3 regions of the Streptomyces sp. NPDC030798 genome follow, and region 3 is predicted to be linked to each of the others. Evidence: riboswitches for the same ligand, from Rfam matches in the RefSeq annotation. Region 3 holds a riboswitch; each other region holds the start of a gene.

Region 1 (10,094 bases), on a different contig from region 3:
CAACCAGATCGGCGTCGACCTGAAGGTCTTCGTCTACGACTGCCCGGACGACGAGGGTGTCCGGCACGTGGGCGTGGTCTGCAACCCCAAGCTGGTCGACCTGCCCGCCGACAAGCGCCGGCTGGACGACAGCAACGAGGGCTGCCTGTCCGTGCCCACCGCCTACGCGCCGCTCGCCCGGCCCGACTACGCCGAGGTGACCGGCCAGGACGAGAAGGGCAACCCGATCAAGGTCCGCGGCACGGGCTACTTCGCACGCTGTTTGCAGCACGAGACCGATCACCTCTACGGCTACCTGTACATCGACCGCCTGTCCAAGCGGGACCGCAAGGACGCGCTGCGGCAGATGGCCGAGAACGAGCCACGCTACCCCGTGGTCGCCAACGACTGACCCGCGCGCCCGAGGTCTGCCGCGACCCCGCGGGAGCTGCCACGACGCCCACCGCGACGCCCGGCCGGGATCCTTCCCGGCCGGGCGTCGTTCGTTTGTTCACGGCAAGATTCCCGGCATCTTGGGGTGGTGAATGAAGCAAATCCGTTCCCCTAACGGTCAGTTGTGGTGCTGAATGTAAGTGCGGGGATACGCAACGGCGCACGCCCGGCACGGCACGGAGGGGTGTGTGCTCCTGGCGGCTGAGAGGGGACTGTTCGTGCACGCTTTCTCACACGGCACCACATCGTCGACCGCGGTCGCAGCACCACCGTCCCTGGCCCTCCCGGCGATCGAGGACGCCTTTCCCCGGCAACTTCACCCGTATTGGCCCAAGCTCCAGGAGAAGACCCGGCAGTGGCTGCTGGAAAAACGGCTCATGCCCGCCGACAAGGTGCGGGAATATGCCGACGGTCTGTGCTACACCGACCTCATGGCGGGGTACTACCTGGGCGCCTCCGACGAGGTCCTGCAGGCCATAGCCGACTACAGCGCCTGGTTCTTCGTCTGGGACGACCGCCACGACCGCGACATCGTGCACGGCCGGGCGGCCGACTGGCGGCGCCTCAGGAACCGCCTGCACGCGGCCCTCGACGCACCCCGGCACCATCTGCACCACCCGGACCCCCTGGTAGCCGGGTTCGCCGACAGTGTGCTGCGGCTGTACGCCTTCCTGCCGCGCAGTTGGAACCGCCGGTTCGCCCGGCACTTCCACGCGGTGATCGGGGCCTACGACCGTGAGTTCCGCAACCGCACCGAGGGATACGTCCCGAAGGTCGAGGAATACCTCGCACTGCGCCGGCTCACCTTCGCCCACTGGATATGGACGGACCTGCTCGAGCAGAGCGCCGGGTGCGAACTCCCGGACGCCGTCAGAAAACACCCGGCATATCGCCGTGCGGCGCTCCTGAGTCAGGAATTCGCCGCGTGGTACAACGACCTCTGCTCACTGCCCAAGGAAATAGCGGGCGATGAGGTCCACAATCTCGGAATCAGTCTCGTCACCCATGAAGGACTGACCCTCGAGGAAGCGGTGGACGAGGTCAGGCGCCGCGTCGAGGAATGCATCGACGAATTCCTCGAGGCCGAGCGGGACGCCCTGCGGTTCGCCGCCGCAATCGCCGACGGTACCACCCGCGGACGCGAGTTGAGCGCCGCCGTGCACTCGTGCGTCGGCAATATGCGGAACTGGTTCAGCTCCGTCTACTGGTTCCACCACGAGTCCGGCCGGTACATGGTCGACAGCTGGGACGACCGGTCCACGCCCCCGTACGTCAACAACGAAGCGGCAGGTGAGAAATGACCGTCGAGTCTGTGCGGCCCGTGACCCACGGGACCGGCGAGCTGCGTGAGGCACCGCTCGCCGGCGGCGCCGTCCCGGTCCTCGGCCACGGCCTGAAACTGGTCCGCGACCCGCTCGCCTTCATGTCGGGGCTGCGCGCGCACGGGGACGTCGTGCGCCTGAAGCTCGGCCCCAAGACGGTGTACGCCGTCACCACCCCGGCGCTCACCGGCGCGCTGGCGCTCAGCCCCGACTACAAGATCGACGGCCCGCTGTGGGAGTCACTGGAGGGCCTGCTCGGCAAGGAGGGTGTGGCCACCGCCAACGGCCCCCGCCACCGCCGCCAGCGGCGCACCATCCAGCCAGCGTTCCGGCTCGACGCGATCCCGGCGTACGGGCCGGTCATGGAGGAGGAGGCGCACGCGCTGACCGAGCGGTGGCGGCCGGGGGAGACCGTCGACTGCACCTCGGAGTCCTTCCGGGTCGCCGTCCGCATCGCGGCCCGCTGCCTGCTGCGCGGCGAGTACATGGACGAGCGCGCCGAACGGCTGAGCGTCGACCTCGCCACCGTCTTCCGCGGGATGTACCGGAGGATGGTCGTCCCGCTCGGGCCGCTGTACCGGCTGCCGTTGCCGGCCAACCGCGAATTCAACCGGGCCCTGGCCGATTTGCACCTCCTCGTCGACGAGATCGTCTCCGAACGGAGGGCATCTGGTCAAAAGCCGGACGATTTGCTGACGGCATTGCTGGAGGCGAAGGACGACAATGGTGAGGCCATCGGGGAACAGGAGATCCACGACCAGGTGGTCGCGATACTCACTCCCGGCAGCGAAACAGTGGCCTCCACGATCATGTGGCTGCTCCAGGTCCTCGCGGAACATCCGGAACACGCCGAGAAGGTGCGCGCCGAGGTCGAATCCGTGACCGGCGGCCGGCCCGTTGGATTCGCCGACGTCCGGGCGCTCAGGCACACCAACAATGTCGTCGTCGAGGCGATGCGCTTGCGGCCCGCCGTATGGATATTGACGCGGCGCGCGGTGACCGACACCGTGCTCGGCGGCTATCGCATTCCGGCGGGCGCGGACATCGTCTACAGCCCGTACGCCATCCAGCGCGACGCCCGTTCCTACGACCACCACCTCGACTTCGACCCCGACCGCTGGCTGCCGGAGCGGGCCAAGGAGGTGCCGAAGTACGCGATGAGCCCGTTCAGCGTCGGCAACCGCAAGTGCCCCAGCGACCACTTCTCCATGGCCCAGCTGACGCTGATCACCGCGGCGATCTCGGCGAAGTACCGCTTCGAGCAGGTCAGCGGGTCGAACGACACCACCCGCGTGGGCATCACGCTGCGCCCGCACCGGCTGCTGCTGAAGCCGGTGCGCTGGTAGGGCACAGTGAGCCGGCGCGCGCTCAGGCGGCCTCGGGGCCCCGGAACGCGCGCCGGTAGGCGTGCGGAGTCGTCCCCAGGGCACGGAAGAACTGGTGGCGCAGCGCGGCCGCCGTACCGAACCCGGTGCGCGCGGCGATCGCGTCCACCGTCTCGTCCGTGCCCTCCAGCAACTCCTGCGCCAGCAGCACCCGCTGACGAAGGATCCAGCGGTACGGCGTGGTCCCGGTCTCCTGCTGGAAGCGGCGGGCGAAGGTGCGCGGCGCCATGTGGGCGCGGGCGGCGAGCTGCTCGACGGTCACCTCCTCGTCGAGGTGCTCCTCCATCCACACCAGCACCTCGCCGACCGTGTCGCACGGGGCCTTGGGCAGCGGCCGCTCGATGTACTGGGCCTGTCCGCCGTCCCGGTGCGGCGGTACGACCATCCGCCGGGCGATCTTGTTGGCGACCTCCGGGCCCTGCTCCTTGCGCACCAGGTGCAGACACGCGTCGATGCCGGCGGCGGTGCCGGCGGAGGTGATCACCGGGTCCTCGTCGACGTAGAGGACGTCCGGCTCGACCGTGAGGCGGGGGTAGCGCCGGGCGAGCTGCTCGGCGTGGTGCCAGTGCACGGCGCACCGCCGCCCGTCCAGCAGCCCCGCGGCGGCCAGCAGGAACACCCCGGAGCACACGCTGAGCACGCGCGCGCCCCGGTCCACGGCCCGCCGCAGCGCCTGCAGCAGCTCGGGCGGGTAGTCCCGCTCGGCGTAGGTCTCACCCGCGGGCACGGCGATCAGGTCGGCCTCCTCCAGCCGGTCCAGGCCGTACGGCGTCGACACCGTGAACCCGCAGTGGGTGCCGAGGGTGGGCCCCTCGGCGGAGACCACGGCGAAGTCGTACACCGGCAGTCCCTCGTCGCTGCGGTCGATCCCGAAGACCTCGCAGACCACGCCCAGCTCGAAGGGATGCACCCCGTCCAGCAGCACCGCCGCCACGTTGCTCAGCATGCTGCCAGTGTGCCTCAGTGCTGGCAGTAATTCGAGCATGTACGGCAGTCCTGCCACTCCCGGTAAGGAGTGTCCGGCGCGACAGTAGTGGCATGAACGGAAACCAGATCCAAGGCCTGATCGGAATGCTCGCCACCCTGACCATTCTGGTCCTCCTGGTCCTCCCGTCGGTGCTCGGCATCCTGCGCGACAGGCGCGTCGACCGGCAGCTCCGGGAGGCACGGGAGGAACGGGAAACCCACGAGGCACGCGGAGGGGCTCCTCGGCACAAGGAGCCTCAGAAGTCCTCGTCCAGGTCGACGGTGCCCTCCACCGCCACCTGGTACGCCGACGGGCGGCGCTCGAAGAAGTTCGTCAGCTCCTGAACGCCCTGCAGCTCCATGAAGGAGAAGGGATTCTCCGAGCCGTACACCGGAGCGAAGCCGAGCCGGGTCAGCCGCTGGTCGGCGACGCACTCCAGGTACTGCCTCATCGAGTCGGTGTTCATGCCCGGGAGGCCGTCCCCGCACAGGTCGCGCGCGAACTGCAGCTCGGCCGCGACGGCCTCCCGCAGCATGTCGGTGACCTGCTGCTGAAGCTGGTCGTCGAACAGCTCCGGCTCCTCCTTGCGGACGGTGTCGACCACGTCGAAGGCGAAGGACATGTGCATCGTCTCGTCCCGGAACACCCAGTTGGTGCCGGTGGCGAGGCCGTGCAGCAGACCCCGGCTGCGGAACCAGTAGACGTACGCGAAGGCGCCGTAGAAGAACAGGCCCTCGATGCACGCGGCGAAGCAGATGAGGTTCAGCAGGAAGCGCCGGCGGTCCGCCTGCGTCTCCAGCCGGTCGAGCTTCTCCACCTCGTTGATCCACTTGAAGCAGAACCCGGCCTTCTCGCGGATGGAGGGAATGTTCTCCACGGCCGCGAAGGCGGCGGCACGGTCGTCCGGGTCGGGCAGATAGGTGTCCAGCAGGGTCAGATAGAACTGGACGTGCACGGCCTCCTCGAAGAGCTGGCGCGACAGGTACAGGCGCGCCTCCGGGGAGTTGATGTGCTTGTACAGCGTCAGCACCAGGTTGTTCGCGACGATCGAGTCGCCCGTCGCGAAGAAGGCGACCAGCCGGCCGATGAGGTGGTGCTCCTCGGGCGTCAGCTTCGCGAGGTCGGCGACGTCCGAGTGGAGGTCGACCTCCTCCACGGTCCAGGTGTTCTTGATGGCGTCCCGGTAGCGCTCGTAGAAGTCCGGGTAGCGCATGGGGCGCAGAGTCAGCTCGAAGCCCGGGTCGAGCAGGTTCTGGTTGCGGGTGGTCATTATTGGCAGGCCTCGCAGGACTCGGGGTTTTCCAGGGAGCAGGCGACCGCTTCGGGGTCAGGGGTGGCCTGCACGGGGACGGCGGCGCGGGCCGCGCGGGCGATGCGCGTCGCCGGGCGGGAACGCAGGTAGTACGTCGTCTTCAGGCCCGACTTCCAGGCGTACGCGTACATCGAGGAGAGCTTGCCGATGGTCGGCGTCTCCAGGAACAGGTTCAGGGACTGTGCCTGGTCCAGGAACGGCGTGCGGGCCGCGGCCATGTCGATCAGGCCGCGCTGCGGGATCTCCCACGCCGTGCGGTACAGCGCCCGCACGTCCTCGGGGATCCAGGCGAAGTCCTGCACCGAGCCGCCCGAGTCGCGCAGCGCCTCCCGGGTGCGCGCGTCCCAGACGCCCAGGTCCTTCAGGTCCTGCACCAGGTACGAGTTGACCTGGAGGAACTCACCGGACAGCGTCTCGCGCTTGAACAGGTTGGACACCTGCGGCTCGATGCACTCGTACACGCCCGCGATGGAGGCGATGGTGGCGGTCGGGGCGATCGCGAGGAGCAGCGAGTTGCGCAGGCCGACCGAGGCGATCCGCGCGCGCAGCGCCGCCCAGCGCTCCGGCCAGGCCGTGGTGACGTCGTAGTGGTCGGGGTGCAGCACCCCGCGTGCGGTACGGGTCTTCTCCCAGGCCGGCAGCGGCCCGCTGCGCTCGGCGAGGTCGGCGGACGCCTCATAGGCGGCGAGCATGATGCGCTCGGCGATCCGGGTGGACAGCTGCTTCGCCTCGGGGGAGTCGAAGGGCAGCCGCAGCTTGAAGAAGACGTCCTGCAGCCCCATCGCGCCGAGGCCCACCGGGCGCCACCGGGCGTTGGAGCGGCCCGCCTGCTCGGTCGGGTAGAAGTTGATGTCGACGACGCGGTCGAGGAAGGTGACGGCGGTGCGGACGGTCTCGTCCAGCCGCTCCCAGTCGATGTCCCCGTCGGCCACGAAGGCACCGAGGTTCACCGAGCCCAGGTTGCAGACGGCCGTCTCGCCGTCGTCGGTGACCTCCAGGATCTCCGTGCAGAGGTTGGAGGAGTGGATGACGTGGCCGGGCTCGGCCGTCTGGTTGGCGGTGCGGTTGGCGGCGTCCTTGAAGGTCATCCAGCCGTTGCCGGTCTGTGCGAGGGTGCGCATCATCCGGCCGTACAGCTCACGGGCCGGCAGGGTCTTCTTCGCCAGGCCCGCCTCCTCGGCCCTGCGGTAGGCGGCGTCGAACTCCGCGCCCCACAGGTCCACCAGCTCCGGTACGTCCGACGGCGAGAACAGCGACCACGGCTCGTCCGCGCTCACCCGGCGCATGAACTCGTCCGGCACCCAGTGGGCGAGGTTCAGGTTGTGCGTACGGCGGGCGTCCTCACCGGTGTTGTCCCGCAGCTCCAGGAACTCCTCGATGTCGGAGTGCCAGGTCTCCAGGTACACCGCCGCGGCACCCTTGCGCCGGCCGCCCTGGTTCACGGCGGCCACCGAGGCGTCCAGGGTCTTCAGGAACGGCACGATGCCGTTGGAGTGCCCGTTGGTGCCGCGGATCAGCGAACCCCGGCTGCGAATGCGGGAGTACGACAGCCCGATGCCGCCGGCGTGCTTGGAGAGCCGGGCCACCTGGTGGTAGCGGTCGTAGATCGAGTCCAGCTCGTCCAGCGGCGAGTCGAGCAGATAGCAGGACGACATCTGCGGATGCCGCGTACCCGAGTTGAACAGGGTGGGGGAGGAGGGCAGGTAGTCGAGGCGGCTCATCAGCCGGTAGAGCGCGGCGACCTCGTCCACGGCGCGCGTGCTGTCGTCCTCGGCGAGACCGCTCGCCACCCGCAGCATGAAGTGCTGGGGTGTCTCGATCACCTTGCGGGTCAGGGGGTGGCGCAGCAGATAGCGGCTGTGCAGGGTGCGCAGCCCGAAGTAGCCGAAGCGGTCGTCGGCGCCGGTGTCGACGAGGCCGTCGAGCCGCTCGGCGTGCAGCCGTACGAACGCGGCGGTCCGGTCGGCGACGAGCCCCTCCCGGTGCCCGACGGCGACGGACTCGGTGAAGCACGTGACGCCCTGGGAAGCGGCCTCGGCACGGATGCCGATGGTCAGCAGCCGGGCGGCCAGCCGCGAGTAGGCGGGATCCTCGGAGATGAGGCCGGCGGCCGCCTCCGTGGCCAGCTCCCGCAGCTCCGCCTCGTCCGCGTGCGCGGACCGGCCGCGCAGCGCGGCGGCGGCGACCCGGCCGGGGTCGGCGTCGGGGAGGTCGGCGGTCAGCTCGGTCAGGGTCCGCAGCAGCGCGGCACCGGGACCGTCGGTCTTCAGGCCACTGACTGAAGCCGGTTCGGCTGGCGCGATGGTCACGTGGGGCTCTCCCTCGCTCGGCACGGGGGCCAGGCGGAGGGCAGGGGGCAGCACGAGCGCACACGGCGTCGCGTCCACCGGCCCACTCCGCGAGGCCCGGACGTCTCGGGGCACCCGGACCGGACGGCCGGGCGCGCTGCCGGCAGGTCCTCGGACTGGAACAGGCGTGCGGACGCACGCGAGTACACCGTTGCGGGACAGTTCCGGATTCGCACCGGATTCCCCTGCGGCGACAGCGAGCATGAGCATACATCTAGTGCCGGGCTGTCGTGTCACCCCCAGATGTTGTGTTGCGTCGGCTTCACAGCGTCAACTCACGCGCGGTGTGTGCCCTCCGAGGACGGCGACGGGCCGCCGGATCCCTCCGGCGGCCCGTCGGTCGTACGGCGGTGGGGCCCTAGTGACCGGCACCCGCCGTCGCCGGCGGCAGTTCCACCTGGACGCCCGGGTCGCCCGCGTCGGCCGTGTAGTCCTCCGGCCTGGTCTCGTCGGTGCCCTCGGGGGCCTTGACGGCCTTCAGGACGAGGGTGAGGAGCACCGTGACGGCGACGTTGAGCACGAAGGCGGTGAGGCCGATGTAGCCGATCTCGCCGATGCCCGGAATCTCGGCGTTGGAGCCGCCGAAGTGCTTCTGGCCCGGGTTGGTCGGGGAGGCGACCCCGTACGCGGCGACCGTGCCGTAGACCATGCCGGCCGCCCAGCCGGCCAGCAGCGCCCACCGGTGGAACCAGCGGGTGAACAGGCCGCCCACCAGTGCCGGGAAGGTCTGCAGGATCCAGATGCCGCCCAGCAGCTGGAAGTTGATGGCGACCGTCTTGTCCATGGTGAGGACGAAGACCAGCGCGCCCACCTTCACCAGCAGCGAGACGATCTTGGAGACCTGGGCCTCCTGCTTCGGGGTCGCGTCCGGCTTGATGAAGTCCTTGTAGATGTTGCGGGTGAAGAGGTTCGCGGCCGCGATGGACATGATGGCCGCGGGTACGAGGGCGCCGATGCCGATCGCCGCGAAGGCCACGCCCGTGAACCAGTCCGGGAACATGTCCTCGAAGAGCTGCGGGATCGCCAACTGCCCGTTGGTGACGTCGACCCCGGCCGCGATCGCCATGAAGCCCAGCAGGGCCAGCAGGCCGAGCATCAGCGAGTACAGCGGCAGGATCGTGGTGTTGCGCCGGATCACCTCGCGGCTCTTCGAGGACAGCGTCGCGGTGATCGAGTGCGGGTACATGAAGAGCGCGAGCGCGGAGCCCAACGCCAGCGTGGCGTACGTCCACCGCGTCGCCTCGGCCGGAACGAGCCCGCCCGCGCCGGCCTTCGTGTACTTCGCGCCCGCCTTGGCGAAGATGTCGTCGAACCCGCCCAGCTTGATCGGGATGTAGATGATCGCCACCGCGATGACGATGTAGATCAGCGCGTCCTTCACGAACGCGATCAGCGCGGGCGCGCGCAGCCCCGACGAGTAGGTGTACGCCGCCAGCACACCGAACGCGATCAGCAGCGGCAGATCCTTCACGAACCAGTTGGTGTTGTCCCCGCCGCCGACGCCCATCACGTCCAGCACCGCCTGGATGCCCACCAGTTGCAGCGCGATGTACGGCATCGTCGCCAGGATGCCGGTCAGGGCGACGGCGAGGGACAGGCCCTTCGAACCGAAGCGGCCGCGCACGAAGTCCGACGTGGTCACGTACCCGTGCTTGTGCGAGACCGACCACAGGCGGGGCAGGAAGGTGAAGATCAGCGGGTAGACGAGGATCGTGTACGGCACCGCGAAGAAGCCGGCCGCGCCCGCCGCGTAGATCGCCGCCGGCACGGCGACGAAGGTGTACGCCGTGTAGAGGTCGCCACCGAGCAGGAACCAGGTGATCCAGGTGCCGAACGACCGACCGCCCAGGCCCCATTCGTCCAGGGAGTGCTCGTTGTCGGCCCGGCGCCAGCGGGCGGCGAGGAAGCCCATGACCGTGACGGCCAGGAAGAAGAAGACGAAGACGCCGAGCGCGACGCCGTTCACACCGTCCTTCACTGCGCCGCACCCCCCTGGCGCGCCCCGCGGGAGCGCTGGTCACGCTGCCACAGCCGGTACGCGATCACGGTGAGCGCGGTGGAGGCCACCACCCACAGCATCTGGTACCAGTAGAAGAACGGGATCCCGATGAAGGCGGGGTCCGTCTTGGCGTACGAGCCGACCCAGAGCATCGCCACGAACGGGGCGACGAGACACAGGCCGATGATCACGCGGACCGGTGTCACCACCGGAGGTCTCACTTCAGGCGTTTCGGACATGCCACGCTCCGTCCCCTCGCTGATCACCGTGTAATGCGCAGGCAATCTAGGTGACGGTGTCACGGCAGCGGAAGACCTCGCCCGCATATC
Region 2 (10,094 bases), on a different contig from region 3:
CCCGCGGTCCGCCGCCTCCAGCAGCCGCTCGGTGATCCCGCGCAGCGCCCACGGGTTGGACTGCTTCATGAAGTCCCGGTTCTCCGGGTCGAAGACGTACTCCGCGCTGAGCTTCTCGTACATCCAGTCGTCGACCACGCCGGCCGTGGCGTCGTAGCCGAACAGGTAGTCGACGGTCGCCGCCATCTCGAAGGCGCCCTTGTAACCGTGCCGGCGCATGGCCGCCATCCAGCGCGGGTTGACCACCCGGGCCCGGAACACCCGGTGTGTCTCCTCACCCAGGGTGCGGGTCCTCACCTGGTCCGGTACGGCGGAATCACCCACGTACGCCTCGGGGTTGGCGCCGGTCAGGTGCCGGACCATGGCGACCATGCCGCCGTGGTACTGGAAGTAGTCGTCGGCGTCGACCAGGTCGTGCTCACGGGTGTCGACGTTCTTCGCGGCGACCGCGATCCGCTTGAACGCCGTCTCCATGTCCCCGCGCGCCGCCCGCCCGTCCAGCCCGCGCCCGTACGCGTAGCCGCCCCAGACGGCGTACACCTCGGCCAGATCCGCGTCGCTGCGCCAGTTCCGGGCGTCGATCAGCGGCAGCAGACCGGCGCCGTACGCGCCCGGCTTGGAGCCGAAGACACGGGCCGTCGCGCGCCGCCGGTCGCCGTGCTCGGCGGTGTCCTCGTCGGCGTGGGCCTTCACGAAGTTGCGCTCGACCGGCTCGTCCAGCTCCGCCACCGCCCGCACCGCGTCGTCGATCAACCCGACCACGTGCGGGAACGCGTCCCGGAAGAAGCCGGAGATGCGCACCGTGACGTCGATGCGCGGCCGGCCCAGCTCGGCCGGGGGGATCACCTCGAACCCGGTCACCCGGCGCGAGGCGTCGTCCCAGACCGGACGGCAGCCCAGCAGCGCCAGGATCTCGGCGATGTCGTCGCCCTGCGTGCGCATCGCCGACGTGCCCCACACCGTGAGGCCGACCGACTTCGGGTACTCCCCGGTGTCCTGGAGATACCGCTGGACGAGCGAGTCGGCGAGCGACTGCCCGACCTCCCAGCTCAGCCGGGACGGAATCGCCTTGGGGTCGACCGAGTAGAAGTTCCGGCCCGTCGGCAGCACGTTGACCAGACCCCGGGTCGGCGAACCCGACGGGCCCGCCGGCACGTAACCGCCGTTCAGCGCCCGCAGGATGTGCCCGATCTCGTCGGTGGTCCGGGCGAGCCGCGGCACGACCTCGTCGCAGGCGAACTCCAGCACGGCGAGCGGGTCCGGGAGTTCGGCCCCGAGCACGTCCCGCAGGACGCCGGGCACGGCCCTCCGCTCCCACGCCCGCGCCTCCATGCCCTCCGCGATCCGCCGGCACAGCTGCTCCAGCAGGTCGATCGCGTCGGCGGCGGTCCGGGACGGCCCCTCCACCAGGTCCGTCAGCTCCACCGGCACCTTCACCGGGGCGCCCGGCTCGGCCAGCAACTCCTTCTCGTCCAGTCCGAAGTGGACCGCCAGCGACGCGCGCAGGCCCGGCAGGGCGTTCGCCTGCCCGCCCCACACCTGGGACGCCCGCAACACGGCGAGCACCAGGTTCACGCGCGGCTCGCCGACCGGGCCGCCGCCCAGGATGTGCAGGCCGTCGCGGATCTGCACGTCCTTGATCTCGCACAGATAGCCGTCGATGTGCATGACGAACTCGTCGAACTCGTCGTCGTCCGGCTGCTCGGCCACATGCAGGTCGTGGTGCAGCTCGGCCGCCTTGACCAGCGTCCAGATCTGGGCGCGGACGGCCGGGGCCTTGGCCGGGTCGAGATCGCTCACCAGCGCGTACTCGTCGAGCAGCTGTTCCAGCTTGGCCAGATCACCGTAGGTGTCGGCACGCGCCATGGGCGGTACCAGGTGGTCGACCACCGTGGCGTGCCCGCGCCGCTTGGCCTGGGTGCCCTCGCCGGGGTCGTTGACGATGAAGGGGTAGATCAGCGGGAGGTCGCCGAGGACCGCGTCCGGCGCGCATCCGCCGCTCAGCCCGAGCCCCTTGCCCGGGAGCCACTCCATCGTGCCGTGCTTGCCCATGTGGACGATCGCGTCGGCGCCGAAACTGTTCTCCAGCCACCGGTAGGCGGCCATGTAGTGGTGCGACGGCGGCATGTCGGGGTCGTGGTAGATCGCGATCGGGTTCTCACCGAAGCCACGCGGCGGCTGGATCATCACGACCACGTTCCCGAACTGCAGGGACGCCAGCACGATGTCCTCGCCGTCCACGTACAGGCCGCCCGGCGGCTCGCCCCACGCCTCGGTCATCGCGTCCCGCAGCGTGGGGTCCAGCTTCTCGAACCAGGCCCGGTAGTCGGCGAGCGGCACCCGCGCGGGCGCGGCGGCCAGCTGGTCCTCGGTGAGCCACTCGACATCGTGCCCGCCGGCCTCGATCAGCCGGTGGATCAGCTCGTCACCGCCGGAGGGGTACTCGGTGAGCGCGTAGCCCGCCTCACGCAGCGCGTCCAGCACCCGCACCGCCGACGCCGGGGTGTCCAGGCCCACCGCGTTGCCGACGCGGGAGTGCTTGGTCGGGTACGCCGTGAAGACCAGGGCGATCTTCTTCTCCGCGTTCGGCTTGTGCTTCAGCCGGGCGTGCCGTACGGCGATTCCGGCGACCCGGGCGGCACGCTCGGGATCGGCGACGTACACCGGGACCTCGTCCGGCCCCTGCTCCTTGAAGGAGAACGGCACCGTGATCAGCCGGCCGTCGAACTCGGGGATCGCGACCTGCATCGCCGCGTCCATGGGGGAGAGGGCGGCGTCCGACTCCTCCCAGGCGGCCCGCGAGGAGGTGAGGCAGAGACCCTGCAGCACGGGCACGTCGAGGTCGGCCAGCGCGCCGACGTCCCAGGACTCCTCGTCACCGCCCGCCGAGGCCCCAGAGGCGTGCGTCCCGCCGGCCGCGAGCACGGTGGCCACCAGCGCGTCGGTCCGGCCCAGCAGCTCGTACAGCTCCGGGTCCGCACCGCGCAGCGAACCGCAGTACACCGGCAGCGCGTTGGCGCCCTTCGCCTCGATCGCCTCGCACAGCGTGTCCACGAAGGCCGTGTTGCCGCTCAGTTCGTGCGCCCGGTAGAACAGCACGCCCACGGTGGGGCGGCCGTCGCGCGCCGCGTACGAGCCGTGGACGCCGAACTCCGGCATCTTCCGGGGCTCCTCGAACCCCTCGCCGGTGAGCAACACGGTGTCGGAGAGAAACCGGGAGAGTTCCAGCAGGTTCGCCGGGCCGCCCTCGACCAGGTACTTCAGCGCCTCCGCCACGACACCGGCCGGCACGGTCGACTCGGCCATCAGCTCGGCGTCCGGCACGGCCTCGCCGCCCAGCAGCACCGCCGGGATCCCGGACGCCTTCAGCGCGGCCAGCCCGTCCTCCCAGGCGCGCTTGCCGCCCAGCAGCCGTACGACGGCGAGGTCCGCGCCGTCCAGCAGCCCCGGCAGCTCCTGGCCGACGTCCACCCGGGTCGGGTTGCCGATGCGGTAGTCCGCGCCGGAGGCACGGGCCGCCAGCAGATCCGTGTCGGCGGTCGACAACAACAACACTGTGCTCATGCGGGCGCTCCCGGTGGAATGAAAGGCAGTCCTTGCGGCGCGCCCGACTCGATGAGCCGCCACAGCGCGTCCGTGTCCGCGTGCTGTTCGATCAGGTCGCCGAGCCGGTCGAGCTGCTCCTCGCGCAGCGCGGCGAAGGAGGTGTCCGGCGCCGGCACGAAGCGGCGGCCCGCGGCGGCCGCCACCTCGCGCAGGAAGGCCCGCCGGAAGCCGTCCGACTCCAGCGAGCCGTGCCAGTGCGTGCCCCAGACGGAGCCGACCCGGCACCCGTCGAGGCTGTGTCCCTTGTCATCGCAGATGAACGCGTCGCCGCCCGTCACCTCGGCCACCCCGTGGTGGATCTCGTAGCCCTCGACCCGCTCGCCGAGGGCCTCGCCGGCCGGCCGGGTGAGGGTCTTCTCGCGGGCGAACCGCACCCGCACCGGGAGCACGCCGAGCCCCTCGACCTCGCCTGCGCGCGACTCGACCTCGTCCTCGATGTGCTCGCCGAGGATCTGGAAGCCGCCGCAGACGCCGAGCACGGGCCTGCCCTCGGCGGCCCGCCGCACCAGGGCGTCCGCCAGCCCCCGCTCCCGCAGCCATGCCAGCGCCCGTACGGTCCCCCGGGTGCCCGGGATCACCACCAGGTCCGCGTCGGCCAGTTCCTCCGGCCGGTCCACGAACCGCACCACGACCCCCGGTTCGGCGGCCAGCGCGTCCACGTCGGTGAAGTTGGACATCAGCGGGATCGCGCACACGGCGACCCGCAGCACGTCCTCGCCGACCGGGGGCGCCACGGCGGACTCCCGGACGGTGCCGCGCAGCGACACCCGCAGTCCGTCCTCCTCGTCGATGCCGAGCCCGTGCCGGAACGGCAGCACGCCGTAGGTGCGCCGCCCGGTGAGGCCGTACAGCATCTCCAGACCGGGCTCCAGCAGGGAGACGTCCCCCCGGAACTTGTTCACCAGGAACCCGGCGACCAGCTCCTGGTCCTCCGGCGAGAGCAGGGCCACGGTGCCGAAGAAGGAGGCGAAGACGCCGCCCCGGTCGATGTCCCCGACCACCAGCACGGGCAGCCGCGCGTTGCGCGCAATGCCCATGTTCACGATGTCGGTCCGGCGCAGATTGATCTCGGCCGGGCTGCCCGCTCCCTCGCAGATCACCGCGTCATACGTGCCCCGCAACCCGGCCAGGCAGTCGAGGACGGTGCCGAGCAACTGCTGCTGCCGGCCCCCGTGGTAGCCGCGCGCGCTCAACTCGCCCACCGGCCTGCCCAGCAGCACCACCTGACTGCTCTGCTCACCGCCCGGCTTGAGCAGCACCGGGTTCATCAGCGCGGTCGGCTCGATCCGGCAGGCCTGGGCCTGCATGGCCTGGGCCCGGCCGATCTCGGCGCCCTCGCGGGTGACGAAGGAGTTGAGGGACATGTTCTGCGCCTTGAACGGCGCGACCTTCACTCCCTGGCGCACCAGCCACCGGCAGATCCCGGCCGTCACGACGCTCTTGCCGGCGTCCGAGGTGGTGCCGGCGACGAGGAGACCCCCGTTCACTTCCCACGTCCCTTCACGAGTCGGCGCGCGGCGAACGTGACGCCGAGCGCGAGCAGGCCGACGCGGCGGGAGAGCCGTACGGCCCGGTCGATGTCGCCGACCCGGACGGGCCGTCCGGTGGCGCCGTTGAGGACGGGCCGGTGCTCGACCCGCCCGCCGTAGGAGAGGGTCCCGCCGAGCCGCACGCCGAGGGCACCGGCGAACGACGCCTCCACCGGCCCGGCGTTGGGGCTCGGGTGCTTACCGGCGTCGGCCCGCCAGGCGCGCAGGGCACCGCGCGGGTCGGGTCCGGCCAGCGTGGCGAGCACGGCGGTCAGGCGCGCCCCCGGCCAGCCGGCGACGTCGTCCAGCCGGGCCGAGGCCCAGCCGTAGCGCCGGTACCGGGGCGACTTGTGACCCACCATCGCGTCCAGGGTGTTGACGGCCCGGAACCCCAGCAGCCCGGGCACGCCGCCCGCGGCGCCCCACACCAGGGCGCCCACGACGGCGTCGGAGGTGTTCTCGGCGACCGACTCGACCACGGCGCGGGCGATCCCGTCGGCGTCCAGGGCCTGCGGATCCCGGCCGCACAGATGCGGCAGCCGGTCCCGGGCCGCCTCGACGTCCCCGGCCTCCAGGGCCCGCCCGATCGTCCGGGCCTCGCGGGCCAGCGAAGTCCCCCCGACGACGGACCAGGTGGCGACGGCGGTCAGCGCCGCGCAGGCGGCGGGGGAGCGGCGTACGGCGCGCTCGGCGGCGGCGCCCAGGGCGACGGCCGCGCCGGCGCACACGGCGGTGTGCAGCGCGCCCCACCCGCGGTGGTCGCGCCACAGCCCGCGTTCCACGGCCCCGGCCGCCCGTCCGAACAGGGCGACCGGGTGCCCCCGGCGCGGATCGCCGAGGAGCAGGTCGCCGAGGAGGCCGGCGGCGGCGCCGTACGCGTAGGAGCGATCGGCACCCATCGGCTCAGCCGGCCGTGGGCACAGGGGCGGGCCTGACGGGCCTGGTGCGTGTCCTCGATGGGCGGCCGAGCATGGCGATACGTGTCCTCACTCAGGGTGTCCGCGCCCTGGTTCGACGAGACCGGCGGTGAGAGTTCCTGGCTCCCGGGGGTTACTACCCCGGTGACAGTGGCGGGACCGCGCCGGATTCGCACCGGCTTCCTCTCCTGCCGCCGTACATGGCCCGGGCAGTCCACCACGGCCCCCGAACGGCCGTCAACTTGCCCTTGACCTGGGACGGCGGACTGTGCTGAGGCCCACACCGGCGGGGTGCCCGGCATGGGTGAGGCCCCTCGCCGGAACGTGCCGGTGAGGGGCCTCGGTTGCCCTGGGTCAGGGCTTGGCCACGATCAGATAGATGCCGTACGCCACCGCGGCCGCGCACGCGGCGAAGCAGACGTAGGCACCCGTCACGGCCAGGGACGCGGAGCCGCCCTGTGCGGCGGCCTTCTCCCGCCGCGCCAGGCCGTTGACGCCGAGGGTGAACAGGGCCACGAGGCCCACCGTGAACGCGAGGCTGACGCCGAAGACGGAGCCGATGGCCGCCCAGTCGATCTTCATGTCGGTACTACTTTCCTGTCACCGTGTGCGCGGGTCAGACCGCGGCGGCCGGCGGGACCGCCGGAGCCGCGGGGGCGGGTTCGGCCGTGGCCGGGGCCGGGATGGTGGCCGTCAGGTCCTCGGTGACCGTGCCCGCGGGGGGCGGCGTCACCGCGGCGATGGCGGTGGTCACCACGCCGGCCGGCTCGGCGGTCTCGTCGACCGCGTTGACGTTGCTGTGGTCGATGACCTCGCGGCGCGAGAGCTTCCAGATCGCGGCGCTGGAGCCGACCAGGAACACGGCGACGAGCGCGGTGCCCCAGTCACCGAGGTCCGTCACGGCCTCGGCGCCCGCGCCGACCAGCGCGGCGGCCGGCAGGGTCAGCGCCCAGGCGACGACCATCCGGGTCGCGGTGGACCAGCGGACCACGCCGCCCTTGCGGCCCAGGCCCGTGCCCATCACCGAGCCGGAGACGACGTGGGTGGTGGAGAGGGAGAAGCCGAGGTGGGAGGAGGCGAGGATGGCGGTGGCCGCGCTGGTCTGGGCGGCGAAGCCCTGGCGCGGCTCGAGGTCGGTCAGACCCGTGCCCATGGTGCGGATGATGCGCCAGCCGCCGATGTAGGTCCCGAGCGCGATGGCCAGGCCGGCGGAGAGGATCACCCAGGTGGGAGGGTTGGAGCCGGGGGCGAGGGCACCGCCCGCGATCAGCGCGAGGGTGATGATGCCCATCGTCTTCTGGGCGTCGTTGGTGCCGTGCGCGAGGGAGACCAGGCCGGCCGAGGCGATCTGGCCGGCGCGGTAGCCCTTGCGGGAGGCGTCGCCCTCGGCGTTCTTGCCGATGCCGTAGGAGAAGCGGGTGGCGAGCATGGCCGCCAGGCCGGCCACGACCGGCGCGGCGACGGCGGGGAGCAGCACCTTGGTGACCAGGACGTCACCGTGGACGGCACCGAAGCCCGCGGAGGCCACGGTGGCGCCGATCAGGCCGCCCATCAGGGCGTGCGAGGAGCTGGAGGGCAGTCCCACCAGCCAGGTCAGCAGGTTCCAGAGGATCGCACCGACCAGGGCGGCGAAAATGACCTCGGGACGGATGCCGTTCTCATCGACGAGACCCTTGGAGATCGTGTTGGCGACCTCCACGGAGAGGAAAGCGCCCACCAGGTTGAGCACGGCGGACATGGCCACCGCGACCTTGGGCTTGAGCGCGCCGGTCGAGATGGTGGTGGCCATCGCGTTGGCGGTGTCGTGGAAACCGTTCGTGAAATCGAACGCGAGTGCGGTTACCACCACAATCGCGAGGATCAGCGAGAAGCTTTCCATTTACCCAGGCAATCGTTCGAGCGTCATTGGCTGGTCGAACGTAGGCAACCTGAGTGAACGGAAGGTGAACTCGGCCGGGCTTCGCGGTGTCGGAAACAGACGAAGGCGCTTCCGCTCACACCGACGGCCACTTTGCGTGCCCGCGCGGTGGCAGGATCGGCACATGGCGAAGGCATCAGAGGCATCGCAGCCGTCGGAGGAAGAGGCCAGAGTCTGGGAGGCGCTGGTCGCGACGGCCCGCCGGACCGTCGCCGACGGGCTGGTCGTCGGCACCTCCGGCAACGTCTCCGCGCGCGTCGGCGACCTCGTGCTGGTCACGCCCTCGGGCGTGCCCTACGACCGGCTCACCCCGGACGACCTCACCGCCGTCGACCTCACCGGCCGGCAGGTGCGCGGCACGCTGGTGCCGACCAGCGAGCTGCCCCTGCACCTCGCCGTCCACCGCACCACCGACGCCCGCGCCGTCGTCCACACCCACGCCGTGCACGCCACGGCCGTCTCCACCCTCGTGGGCGAGCTGCCGCCGATCCACTACATGGCGGCCGCCCTCGGCGGACCGGTCCGGGTCGCCCCCTACGCCACCTACGGCACGGACGAACTGGCCGCGAACATGCTCCGCGCCCTCGCCGGCCGCTCCGGCTGCCTCCTGCAGAACCACGGCACGATCACCTACGGCGCCACCCTCGACGAGGCCTACGACCGCACCGCCCAGCTCGAGTGGATGTGCCGCCTGTGGCTCACGGCGTCCGCGGTGCCGGGCCTGACGCCTTCTCTGCTCAGCGAGGCACACATGGCCGAGGCCGGGGCACGTTTGAAGGGGTACGGCCAACGGAGGTGACCCTTGCTGCCCAGTTCCCTGTCCCCCCTGCTGCACGGCCGCCGGCTCCGCCGGTCCGCGACCGGCCGGCCCCGTCACGAGCGCCTCGCGCTCCTGGCGGCCCTCACGGGCGTCGTCGGCCTCGAGCGCCGTACCGGTCGCGGGCCACGGCGTATACGACCGGCGATGCCGAACACCCCTTCCGCGACGCGCCGGACGCCGGTCATGCCCGTCCTTCCGCTGGCCGGTGACGGCGGCCGCCCCGACACTGGAGCCGTGCGCACCGTCAAAGCGACCGCCGCCGCGCTCACCGCCGTCCTGGCCGCCGGCGCGGCCTCCGTGGCCGCCGGACGCCTCGCCAGCGACGCCGCGCTGAAGGCGCCCCCGGGCCGGCCCCTGCCCACCGAACCCCGGCTCACCGTGCACGGCACGGCCGCGGGACGGATCACCCTCACCCGAGACCTGGCCTCGCTGCGCCCCGGCACCTACGGCCTGGCCGGCGACGGCTCCCACGCGGTCGTCGGTGGTGTCCTGGAGGCGGCCGAGCACACCGCCGACACGGTCGTACGCCGGCTGCAGCGCGTCACGCACGGCACCTTCGCGGCCGGCGACTCCGTGTGGCTCACCCCGAACGTGCACGTCGGCAACCCCGGCACCGCCCTCGGGCTCGACCACGCCGACGTCGACGTGCCCGGCGAACTGGGCGCGCTGCCCGCCTGGTTCGTACCCGGCGACCGGGACACCTGGGTGATCGCGGTGCACGGCCTGGGCACCACGCGCGAGCACGCCCTGAACGTCATGGCGTTCCTGCACGGCCGCCGGCTGCCGGTCCTCGCGCTCGCCTACCGCGGCGACCTGGGCGCCCCGCGCCCGCCGGACGGCCTGAACCACCTCGGCGAGACCGAGTGGCGCGACGTCGACGCCGCGATCCGCTACGCCGTCCGCTACGGCGCCCGCCGGGTCGTCCTGCTCGGCTGGTCCACCGGTGCCACCATGGCCCTGCGCGCCGCCGAGCGCTCCGCCGTGCGCAACCGCGTCGCCGGACTGATCCTCGACTCCCCGGTGCTGAGCTGGCAGGCCACCCTGCGCGCCCTCGCCCAGGCCCGCCACACCCCCGAGCCGCTGCTGCCGCTCGCGGTGCGGGCCGCGCAGGGCAGGGCGGGGCTGCAGGCCGACCGCGTCGCCGGTACAGCCGATCCCGCCGGGCCGACCGTGCCCACGCTGATCGTCCACGGCCCGGACGACACGGTGGCTCCCTGGGAGTACTCCCGCCGGCTCGCCGACCGCCGCGGGGACGTCGTCGCCCTGCACACCGTGGCACGGGCGCCGCACGCGGCGATGTGGAA
Region 3 (10,094 bases):
ACCGCGCCCGACAACAACGGCCGGGACTGACAGGTGGGTTATCCCTACCCCGGTTCGGTGGGCTGGCCACGTGTCCGGGCCGGCCGAACTGCGGTTGGCTGGAGGGCAGACAGTCGGTGCGGGGCGGCGCAGGTGCCCCGCCCCGCAGCACCACCGCGCACCACCGGTGAAGGTCACCGGCCTTCCCGAGAACGAGGAGTGGAACGATCAATACCTCGAGCCGCACCGCCCGACGGTGCACCATGCCCCCCGGTGACGGCGCGGTCGGCCTCGCGGTGTCCTCGAACACCGGCTACCCGATCAACGCGCACAGCAGCAGCTCCGCGCCGCAGATCGACCTGCCGGACTCCGACGGCGCGTCGGCCTCCCTCACCGTGGCCGCCTCCGACGGCGGCATGCACATCCACTGAGCGGGCACCACCGTCCCACCCCGACGACCAACGTTGGAGACGAACCATGCGCCACCCCTCCGCACCCCTGCGCGCCCCGTACGGCAAGGCCGGCATCTGGACCCTTGCGGGCACCTCCGGTTCGGGCTCCGGTGTCCCCCGGATCATTCCGAAGGCCGCGGCCGCTCCGACGTTACCCCTGCTGCTTCGCCGGGCGGCCACGGTCCTCACCGTGCTCGGGCTGGCGATGATTCCCTGGCTGGTCTTCCTGAACACCGGACTGCCGGCCACCGCCCAGGCCTCGCACTGGGCCTGGACGTGGACGGGTCTGGACAGCTTTGAGGCGCTCGGTCTGCTCTCCACCGGGCTGCTCCTCAGGCGCGGCGACTGCCGGGCCTGCCTGACCTCCGCCGCGACCTCGGCCCTGCTGCTGGTCGACGCCTGGTTCGACACCATGACGGCTGCCCCGGGTTCGGACTTCGAGCTGGCGGTGCTGATGGCGGTCTTCGTCGAGTTGCCGGTGGCGGTGGCCTGCGCGGTTCTCGCGACCCGGACCTTCCCTCGGCCGGGCCGCTGAGCGGAAGAACTCGTGACGTGATCGGCGCTTGCGGTCCGGTCCGTTTCGGGAAGTCCCCGGCCTGCCGCAACGGCGGTCCACGGGCCATTCGTTCGGCCTGCTCGGGTCGACTGCCGGCAAAGTCGGCGCCGGCGCGAGCAGATGGCACACAGACACAACTGATCGACCATCAGAGATGCCTCGATGGCCCGACCAGACATCCGAGGAGGAATTATGAGGCATTCGCGGGCATTGATCGGCGCGGGCGCTGCCGCCGCCGTCGCCACCTGGTGGTTCACCGACTCCGCGCCGTACCCGTACTCTCAGCGCTGGCTGCTCGACCTGCCGCTGCCATTCCTGACTCTGAAGCGTCTGGACCACGTGTTGCAGGCCCGGGAGGGCGAGAGGATCCTGGAGATAGGCCCCGGAACCGGCCTGCAGTCGCTGCACGTCGCACCGCAGCTGGGCCCGAACGGCCAGCTGGACATCCTGGACATCCAGCAGGAGATGCTCGACCACGTGAGCCGCCGGGCCAAGGAGCAGAGCGTCGACAACATCGTGCCCAACTGCGCCGACGCACATGAACTTCCGTTTGTGGACGGCTCGTTCGATGCGGCTTACCTGGTGACGGCGCTGGGCGAGATCCCGGATCCGGCGCGTACCCTGGCCGAGCTGCGCCGGGTGCTGAAGCCGTTCGGGCGGCTGGTGGTCGGCGAGTTCTTCGACCGGCATCAGATCCGGCCGTCCTCGCTCATCAGCCTGGCGGAGGGAGCCGGGCTGCGGGTCGCCCGGCTGTACGGTCCGCCGTTCGCGTACTACGCGGTGCTGCGTCCGATCGACGCCTGACGCCGCTCGGGCGGTTCCCGCCCGGCCGAACCGTAGACCGGACGGCCGTAGCCATAGGCGATGAGGTCGACGGTGTTGGGCACGTGCGTGGCGATGAACCCGTCGTCGTCACCGTGAGACCGGGCACGTAACTGGACCCACGGTGACCGCCGCACCGCTCGTCAGGGCCGGCAGGACGGCCGGACGCTGAGCAGCTCGGTCCGCAGCACGGGCGTGCCGTCGACGGGCGCCGGGTCCTGGGGAGTTGGCTCGATTCCGCCGGCAGCGATCTTGTCGAGCGTCTTGAGGCCGGCGGCACCGACCGTGCCGAACACCGTGTAGTTCGGGCGCAGCGCGGAGTCGCCGTAGACGACGAAGAACTGCGAACCGTTCGTGTTCGGTCCGGCGTTGGCCATCGCCAGCAAACCGCGCCCGTAAAGGCGACGGGCTCCGGTCGGATCGCTCGGTGCCGGCGGCAGGTCCACCGGCAGCTCGTCCTTGTACTCGTACCCCGGCCCGCCCTCGCCAGTTCCGGTCGGGTCGCCACACTGCAGGACCTTCAGCGTCGGATACGCCGTCAGTCGATGGCACACCGTACGGTCGTAGAACCCGTGCCGCGCCAGGTGCACGAAGCTCTGGACCGTGCACGGCGCCTTCGCTCGGTCCAGACGCAGCGGGAGCGGGCCCTGGCTGGTCGGGACAGCCATGTCGACCGTGCCGTGACTGGGGGTGTGCCGCGGGTCGGGCGGCAGGGGAACCGGTCGCGCCGCGGGCTCGTTCGGTGTCTGGGTGTACTGGCAGGGACCGTGCGTGGTGCGCGGCGGGGCATCGGAAGCGGAGGCGGTGGTGCTGCCCCCGGACACGACCAGCGCCGCTGCCGCCCATGCGGTCATGAGAGCTCGGTTCATCCTGCACACCCTCCAAAAGATCGTCAGATTTCGGAGCGGTCGCAGTCTAAAGCGCGTCCCGGTGGGCGAGTACCCGTCCGCAAGCCACATCCGCTCCGTGCCGTACCGCTGCCGTCGGCTCGGGTCACTCGGGGGAAGGCGTCCCCGGTCGGCCAGCGTTCCGGCGGACCGAGACGGTGCGCGGTCCCCCCTGTCGCTGGGGCTCGCAGGAAGGCGGACGGCATCATGCCAGGAGAGCGGGAGGGCGGACTGCGGCCCCGAGGTGTCGTAGCCTCGGGAGTCCTTGCCGACGAGCGGGACGCGGATCTGCCCGGCGACTCCGGCGGCGGCCATCGGGCCATCACACAGGCAATGGATCACCCTGGCCGGCTCTCCGGGTACCGTCAGGGTATGAGTCATCCACACCCGGAACTGAAAGCCGCACCACCCCTTCCCGAAGGAGGGCTGCGGGTCATCGCCCTGGGCGGCCTGGGTGAGATCGGCCGCAACATGACCGTCTTCGAGCACGCGGGCAAGCTGCTCATCGTCGACTGCGGGGTGCTGTTCCCCGAGGAGACCCAGCCCGGCGTGGACGTGATCCTGCCGGACTTCACCTCGATCCGGGACCGGCTCGACGACATCGTGGCGGTGGTCCTCACCCACGGGCACGAGGACCACATCGGTGGCGTGCCGTACCTGCTGCGCGAGCGGTCCGACATTCCCGTCGTCGGTTCCAAGCTGACGCTGGCATTCCTGGAGGCCAAGCTCAAGGAACACGGCATCCGGCCGCGTACGGTACGGGTGCGGGAGGGCGACCGGCGCGGCTTCGGGCCCTTCGACTGCGAGTTCGTGGCGGTCAACCACTCCATCCCCGACAGCCTCGCGGTCGCGATCCGCACCCGGGCCGGGATGGTGCTGCACACCGGCGACTTCAAGATGGACCAGTTCCCTCTCGACGACCGCATCACCGATCTGCGCGCTTTCGCCCGCCTCGGCGAGGAGGGCGTGGACCTGTTCCTCACCGACTCCACCAACGCCGAAGTCCCCGGCTTCACCACCTCCGAGCGTGAGCTGAACCCGGCGATCGAGCAGGTGATGCGCACCGCGCCGCGCCGGGTCATCGTCTCCAGCTTCGCCAGCCACGTGCACCGCATCCAGCAGGTCCTGGACGCCGCCCACCAGCACGGCCGCAAGGTCGCCTTCGTCGGCCGGTCGATGGTCCGCAACATGGGCATCGCCCGTGACCTGGGCTATCTGAAGGTCCCCTCCGGTCTGGTCGTGAGCACCAAGGAGCTGGAGAAGCTCCCCGACCACAAGATCACGCTGGTGTGCACCGGCTCCCAGGGCGAACCGATGGCTGCGCTGTCACGGATGGCCAACCGCGACCACGTGATCCGTATCGGCAAGGGCGACACCGTCCTGCTCGCCAGTTCCCTCATCCCCGGCAACGAGAACGCCATCTACCGGGTGATCAACGGACTCACCCGGTGGGGCGCCCACGTGGTCCACAAGGGCAACGCCAAGGTGCACGTCTCCGGGCACGCCAGCGCCGGCGAACTCGTCTACTGCTACAACATCGTCAAACCCCGCAACGTCATGCCCGTGCACGGCGAATGGCGCCATCTGCGGGCCAACGCCGACCTCGCCATCCGTACCGGTGTCGACCCCGACCGGGTCGTCATCGCCGAGGACGGCGTCGTCGTCGACCTGGTCGACGGGCGCGCGTCCATCACCGGCAAGGTCCCCGCCGGCAACGTCTACGTGGACGGCATGGAAGTCGGCGGCGCCACCGAAGCGTCCCTCAAGGACCGCCTCACCCTCGCCGCCGAAGGCGTGGTCACGGTGGTGGCGATCGTCGACGCGGACACCGGCGCCCTCGCCGAGGCTCCCGACTTCCTGGCGCGGGGCTTCGTCCACGACGACACCACGTTCGAGCCGGTCGTTCCCGTCATCGAGAAGACCCTGGCCACCGCGGCCGAGGAAGGCGTCGGCGACGCACGCCAACTCGAGCAACTGATCGCCCGCGCCGTGGCGAACTGGGCGTTCCGCACCCACCGCCGCAAGCCCCTCATCATCCCCGTCATCATCGACGCCTGAGCCACAGCCCGTCGGTACGGCCCCGGCCCCGGTCGGGGCCGTACCGGCGTCCAGGTCGGAACGGGAGTCGACACCGCCGCCCGCTTCCTGCATGGCGGCCACCCTGCGGATGCGGGCGAAGCCGGTGCCCCGCCGACCGGCAGGCGGTGTCATTCCGAAGGAATGCGAAACTCGAGTTCGGGGCGGTCCCACGGTACGGCGGGCGGGTTCGCGAACGCGGTCCCGATCCGCACGGCACCGGCGCGGCGGTAGAAGTCCTCGGCGGGAAGATGCGACACGACCTTGACACGGTCGAGCCCGGCGGCACGGGCCTCGGACTGCATGTGCGCGACGAGCAGGAGTCCGATACCCCGTCCTTGCGCTTCGTCGGCGACGAACAACAGGTCGAGCTCCGGCGGAGCGAGGACGAGCGAGTAGAACCCGAGGACCCGGCCTCCCTGCTCGTCGTCGCCGACGGCCACAAAGGCGCGGTGGGCCTCGATGTAATCCGGACCGACTCGGTAGCCCGCGACTGCGGATGCGTACTTGCCCTGATAGGCGCCTGAGCCACGCACGAGACGCGTGAGCCGTTTGGCGTCCCGGGCGACGGCCCTCCGGATCGTGATCGGCCGGCTGATCGGCGAAGTGCGTGAACCCATCAGGAGAGAGTATTCCGCACCGGAAAGTACCTTCGTGCGGCGGGTCGGCTCCGCCGGGCAGAACGCCGACGGTCGCGCTCCACGGCGTCCTGCATGATGAGCGGGCGGGAGCCGCCGTGCCGGCAGGCCGTGCCTCCACGCACGGTGGGCCGCCGATCTCGCTCAGCACGTGCATCACCGCGGTGGGGACCCACGCCCCCGCGCCCCCGACACCAGGAGCAGCCACGTGACCAGCCGCGTCACCTTCGTCTCGCCCGCCATGTGCCCATCACTGCGCCAGGCCCGCTTCTACGACGGCGACTCGATCGACGACATCGGTGCGGCCCGCGCCCGTGGGGCCGCCGGGTCGCTGCCCGCACCCGCGCGTGTGCTCGTCTCCCCCAGTGCGCGCTGCCGGGAGACGGCGGCCGCCCTCGGTCTCGAGGGCGTGGAGTCGCCGGAGCTGGGCGGGCTGGATGTGGGCCGCTGGAGAGGCCGCACACTGGACGCGGTGGGGGCTGCCGAGCCGGAAGCCGTGACCCGCTGGCTCACCGACCCGGGCAACGCACCCCACGGGGGTGAGTCGGTACAGGCGCTGTGCGAGAGGGTCGAGCAGTGGCTGGAGGAGGCCCGAGCTGTCGAGGGTCGTACGCTCGCGGTCGTCGAGCCGGAGGTGGTGCGTGCGGCGGTCGCAGCAGCGCTGGGGATGCCCGCCGGTGCCTTCTGGCGCCTCGATGTTCCGCCGCTGACGGTGACCGAACTGAGTGGACGGGCCGGGCGCTGGAATCTGCGGCTGGGACGCCCCTTGGCGGTGCCTGACGTCGACTAGGACCCTGTCCGCTCCTCGGCTCGGTGCCCAGGGAACGCCAGAGGGCCCCCGGACGGTTCCGAAGGGCCCTCTGGCATCCGGAAAGGAATCAGTGCGCGGCCGGAACCGCGCGGCTGCTCGCGGCTGTCGCCGGCTTGGGGTTCAGCAGGCGTTCCGCCAGTTCACCGAAGAGCAGGCCGAAACCTGTCCACAGACTCAGCTGGATCGCCAGGGCCGAGAGCCGGAACCGCCACAGCAAGGTGGCCGGGAAGTCCTTCGGCACCTCGTTGACGACGGGCAGGAACTCGTAGGCCAGGCCGATGACTACGGCGAAGGCCGCCACCGCGATTACCGTCGCCCACCATGTGCCCAGGCCGGGTGCCAGGCGCTTGCCCAGGATGGTGGCGCCGACCGCGAGGAGGACGCTGAGGAGCATCATCAGGAAGTAGAGCGTCGTCCGCTTGCTGATGGTGTCGGGATCGCCGACGGACGGCGGGTTGGCCGGGTACTTCAGGAACGGCACGACGTACACGGCGACGAGCGCGCAACCGGACAGCAGCAGCGCGGTCGCCCGCGGGCCGAAGCGGCCGACGCGGCCGAGCGCGAAGGAGTACGCGAGCGCGGCGATGCCCCCGAAGGCGACCCCGTAGACGAGAACGCCGGTGGCGAGGCCGGCGGTGGACTGCAGGGAGCGGGAGACCACTTCCATCTCGTGCTCGTGGGAGTGCGCGTCCTCGAAGGCGATCGCCTTGCCGACGCTCGGCTCACCGAGGAGGTAGGCGACGACGAGCGCCAGCACGCCGGCGGCGAGGCCGGCGAGCATGCCCCGCACGAGGAGGTTTCTTACCGTTGCGGAATTCATGAGGGTGCGCTGTCCCCTCGCGTCAGTGGCAGGGGAAGCCGAGCAGGTGGCGGGCGTCGTGCACCCACTCGTGGACGCCCGTGCCGTTGAACACGGAGGTGGCGCCCTGCTCTGCGCCGACGAAGTACAGCAGGACCAGCATCAGGATGCCGAAGAAGACCGCCCAGGGAGCTATCGCCTTCAGCGGCAGCTTGGCGGGGATGGCGGGAGTGGTGGCTGTCGGCTGGGCGACGGTCTGCGCCATGGCAGAACCTCCTCCGGGAGTTCGCGTCCCATTTCGGTGGTGCACAGGACGACGGCCACGGGTCTGACTCACCGGACACCCTGCGGTGTCAGGCATACAGTGGCGCGACCGTGCCGGATTTCCACCGGCTTCCGTCTCGCCGTCGTCAATATCGGACAGACCGTACCGCGTGAGACGAGCACGGCCAAGACCGCCTCAGCCCGGCGTGATCTTCCTCTCGCACCGGGCGTGGCGGAACGGGCCTCATGAGCCCCTCGATGCGGAGCCGGCGGCTCTTTACGGCGCGCAAGCCTCAGGAATCCGTTGTGCGCCGCGGTGGATCGAAGACGTACAGGTCGAGGATGTCGGGCAGCGGAGCAGCTCCCGGGCCACCGGCCCGGACCCAGGCGACGATGTCCTCGGTCGCGTCCGGGTCGTTGACGAGTCCGAGCCACACCGGCCGTGCACCGGCGGCCCGGCCTGCGGCAGAAGGCTGTACGACGATGACGTTGGCCTGGTCGCACACGTCGAGGCATGCGGAAATGCGCACCGGTACCTCCGCCCGCAGTCGAGCGGTCTGTGCGGCGTGATCCACTCCGGTCACCTTGGGACTCCCGCAGCAGCAGTCCCGGCATACGACGACCCGGCACGGCGCCGGTCCGGCCACCTCCGCGGCCTGGCCTGAAGTCTCTTCCGACGGTGTCCCGGCCACCGCGCCACTCCCCTCCCGGGGAGATCCGCCCCGGTATGCGTCGAGGAGGCGACCGCGTGAGTCTCCTGGCTCCCGGGTCGCCGCTCGCCCCGCCTTCCCACCCGGTCGGGGCGGTGGCCTGCCGGAACTCGCTCACCGGTCACAGTGGCGGGACCGCGCCGGAATCACACCGGCTTCCTCGGACCGCCGTCGCCTGTTGTCACGGGTCATCATCTCATCGACCGGGGCCGCCTCTTCCTCCGGCTGGACGCCTCGTGGGGCGAGCGCGGCCGGTCACCCCAGGTAGGCGGGGGCGAGGGCCGATGTCATCAGCCGGCGGGCCCTGCCCGTGCCGTCGGCGGGGGCGGTCCACAGGTCCTGGCCGTAGTCACCGGGGAGTGCGTAGAGTCGAGGAGACCGAAACCGAGGGCGACAGACCGAGGCCCGCGCCGATGTAGAGGGGCAGCACGGCCCTGGTCTCTCCGGCGGCCTGAGCGGCGTAGCCGGTCGCGGCCCACACGGCGATCGATGTGACGGGCGTACCTGGGGAGCGGCGCAGCAACCCTAGGAGCCCCGGACCGGCACCAAGTGAAGGCCGGACGAACGGCAGGCTCTGCGGGGGCAAAAATCGCCCCCTGTTCCCTGCCGGACAGCGCTCACCGCGTCGCCCCCGCGACTCTCCCTGCTCCTGGCCGATGAGTTTTTGGGAGTCGTGCGGTCTACCCGTCGACGAAGGGAGCGCACCATGCGCAAGATCATCGTTTGCACGTTCCTGACGCTGGACGGCGTCATGCAGGCGCCGGGCGGGCCGGACGAGGATGCCGAGAGCGGCTTCGAGTACGGCGGCTGGCAGAAGCCGGTGGCCGACGACGAGGTCGGCGCGGCCATCGCCGGTTGGTACGAGCACTCCGACGCGATGCTGCTGGGCCGCAAGACGTACGAGATCTTCGCGTCGTACTGGCCGACCGCCGATCCCGAGAACCCGTTCACCGATCGGATGAACAGCATGCACAAGTACGTGGCGTCCCGGACCCTCACATCCGTGGAGTGGCAGAACTCCACGCTGTTGGAGGGCGACGTCGTCGATGCCGTACGCGAGCTGAAGGCGTCGGACGGCGGCGACATCAACGTCGTCGGCAGCGGCGACCTCGCCCAGACGCTCATGCGGCACGGACTCGTCGACGAGTACCGGCTGACCATCCACCCGGTGATCATCGGTACCGGCAAGCGGCTGTTCGCCGACGGAGCGATCCCCACGGCGCTGGAGCCGGTCGGCGTCGCGACGACGAAGGGCGGCACCGTCGTCGGCGTCTACCGCCCGAACGGCGAGCCCAGCTTCGACAGCTACTAGTACACCAGCAGCGCCTCCGTGTCCGGCCTGGCCCGAGGCGTCGTCGGGAGTGCAGCGGTCGATGACCCATCAGGGTCGGTCCTGCCGGCCGCCCCTCCTCCCGGACGCCGCCTTGCGGCCGCTCACCACCCAGGCCCGGGCCGTGAGCGGGATGGAACCGTCCGGTTTCCTGGGGACGGCCTCGCTGAGCGCCTCACGCACTCGCGCCCGGTCGGCCGGCGTGAGGGCGGCTACGTAGCCCGGTGCGGGGCCCTGCCCCGCGAGGAAGGGGTCCCACAGGTCGGCGAAGTCGGCGAAGACGGTGGCCACCTCGATCGAAGCGGTGGACACACCGGCCAGCCCCGCGTCCCTCCACACCGCGCGCAACCGCTCCGGGCGGCATACGGGGAACCGGCGGCCCTCGTCCAGTGCGGCCGCGGACGGATCCACCTCGATGGCGGCGTCCCAGAAGCTCCGAAGGAACCCCATGCCGTCGGCGTAGTCCCACACATAGGCCGCAACCAGGCCGCCGGGCCGGACCACCCGCGCCATGTCCGCCACCGCCGTGGTGGGTGCGGGAAGAAAGTTCAGGGCAAGGCCACTGACCGCCGCGTCACACGCGTCGTCGCGCAGGGGAAGCGACAGCGCGTCCGCCACGACGAAGTACGCGGAGGCCGGAGCCGTGGTTCGGGCCGAGGCCACGAACCCCTCGGACCGGTCGATCCCCACCACCGATCGAGGCCGGCACCCGGCCGTCACCGCGGCCGACAGCACACCCGTACCGCATCCCACGTCCACCCACCGCAGCG

The links. A riboswitch is a leader RNA that binds a small molecule or an ion and turns the genes downstream of it on or off. The one in region 3 is predicted to bind cobalamin.
Region 1: another riboswitch for cobalamin. It lies ahead of ACZ404_RS14090 (ribonucleoside-diphosphate reductase subunit alpha); the one in region 3 lies ahead of ACZ404_RS35370 ((2Fe-2S) ferredoxin domain-containing protein).
Region 2: another riboswitch for cobalamin. It lies ahead of ACZ404_RS18960 (cobalamin biosynthesis protein); the one in region 3 lies ahead of ACZ404_RS35370 ((2Fe-2S) ferredoxin domain-containing protein).

Annotation. Positions count from the first base shown of each region.
Region 1 covers NZ_JBVIDR010000005.1:232,507-242,600, forward strand. The annotation lists gene def (peptide deformylase) at 1-391, shown strand, start outside; gene cyc1 (epi-isozizaene synthase) at 651-1,733, shown strand; gene ACZ404_RS14075 (bifunctional albaflavenone monooxygenase/terpene synthase) at 1,730-3,100, shown strand; gene ACZ404_RS14080 (GlxA family transcriptional regulator) at 3,123-4,085, opposite strand; gene ACZ404_RS14085 (ribonucleotide-diphosphate reductase subunit beta) at 4,363-5,376, opposite strand; gene ACZ404_RS14090 (ribonucleoside-diphosphate reductase subunit alpha) at 5,376-7,727, opposite strand; cobalamin riboswitch at 7,852-7,976, opposite strand; gene mctP (monocarboxylate uptake permease MctP) at 8,125-9,744, opposite strand; gene ACZ404_RS14100 (DUF3311 domain-containing protein) at 9,741-10,004, opposite strand.
Region 2 covers NZ_JBVIDR010000007.1:356,761-366,854, forward strand. The annotation lists gene cobN (cobaltochelatase subunit CobN) at 1-3,564, opposite strand, end outside; gene ACZ404_RS18955 (cobyric acid synthase) at 3,561-5,093, opposite strand; gene ACZ404_RS18960 (cobalamin biosynthesis protein) at 5,090-6,034, opposite strand; cobalamin riboswitch at 6,147-6,286, opposite strand; gene ACZ404_RS18965 (hypothetical protein) at 6,407-6,634, opposite strand; gene ACZ404_RS18970 (inorganic phosphate transporter) at 6,669-7,931, opposite strand; gene ACZ404_RS18975 (class II aldolase/adducin family protein) at 8,095-8,769, shown strand; gene ACZ404_RS18980 (alpha/beta hydrolase) at 9,025-10,094, shown strand, end outside.
Region 3 covers NZ_JBVIDR010000023.1:34,613-44,706, reverse strand. The annotation lists gene ACZ404_RS35415 (hypothetical protein) at 243-410, shown strand; gene ACZ404_RS35410 (hypothetical protein) at 457-966, shown strand; gene ACZ404_RS35405 (class I SAM-dependent methyltransferase) at 1,180-1,791, shown strand; gene ACZ404_RS35400 (peptidylprolyl isomerase) at 1,953-2,678, opposite strand; gene ACZ404_RS35395 (ribonuclease J) at 3,069-4,754, shown strand; gene ACZ404_RS35390 (GNAT family N-acetyltransferase) at 4,904-5,392, opposite strand; gene ACZ404_RS35385 (histidine phosphatase family protein) at 5,619-6,200, shown strand; gene ACZ404_RS35380 (CbtA family protein) at 6,289-7,041, opposite strand; gene ACZ404_RS35375 (CbtB domain-containing protein) at 7,064-7,285, opposite strand; cobalamin riboswitch at 7,321-7,465, opposite strand; gene ACZ404_RS35370 ((2Fe-2S) ferredoxin domain-containing protein) at 7,578-7,976, opposite strand; cobalamin riboswitch at 8,036-8,155, opposite strand; gene ACZ404_RS35365 (dihydrofolate reductase family protein) at 8,701-9,306, shown strand; gene ACZ404_RS35360 (class I SAM-dependent methyltransferase) at 9,376-10,094, opposite strand, start outside.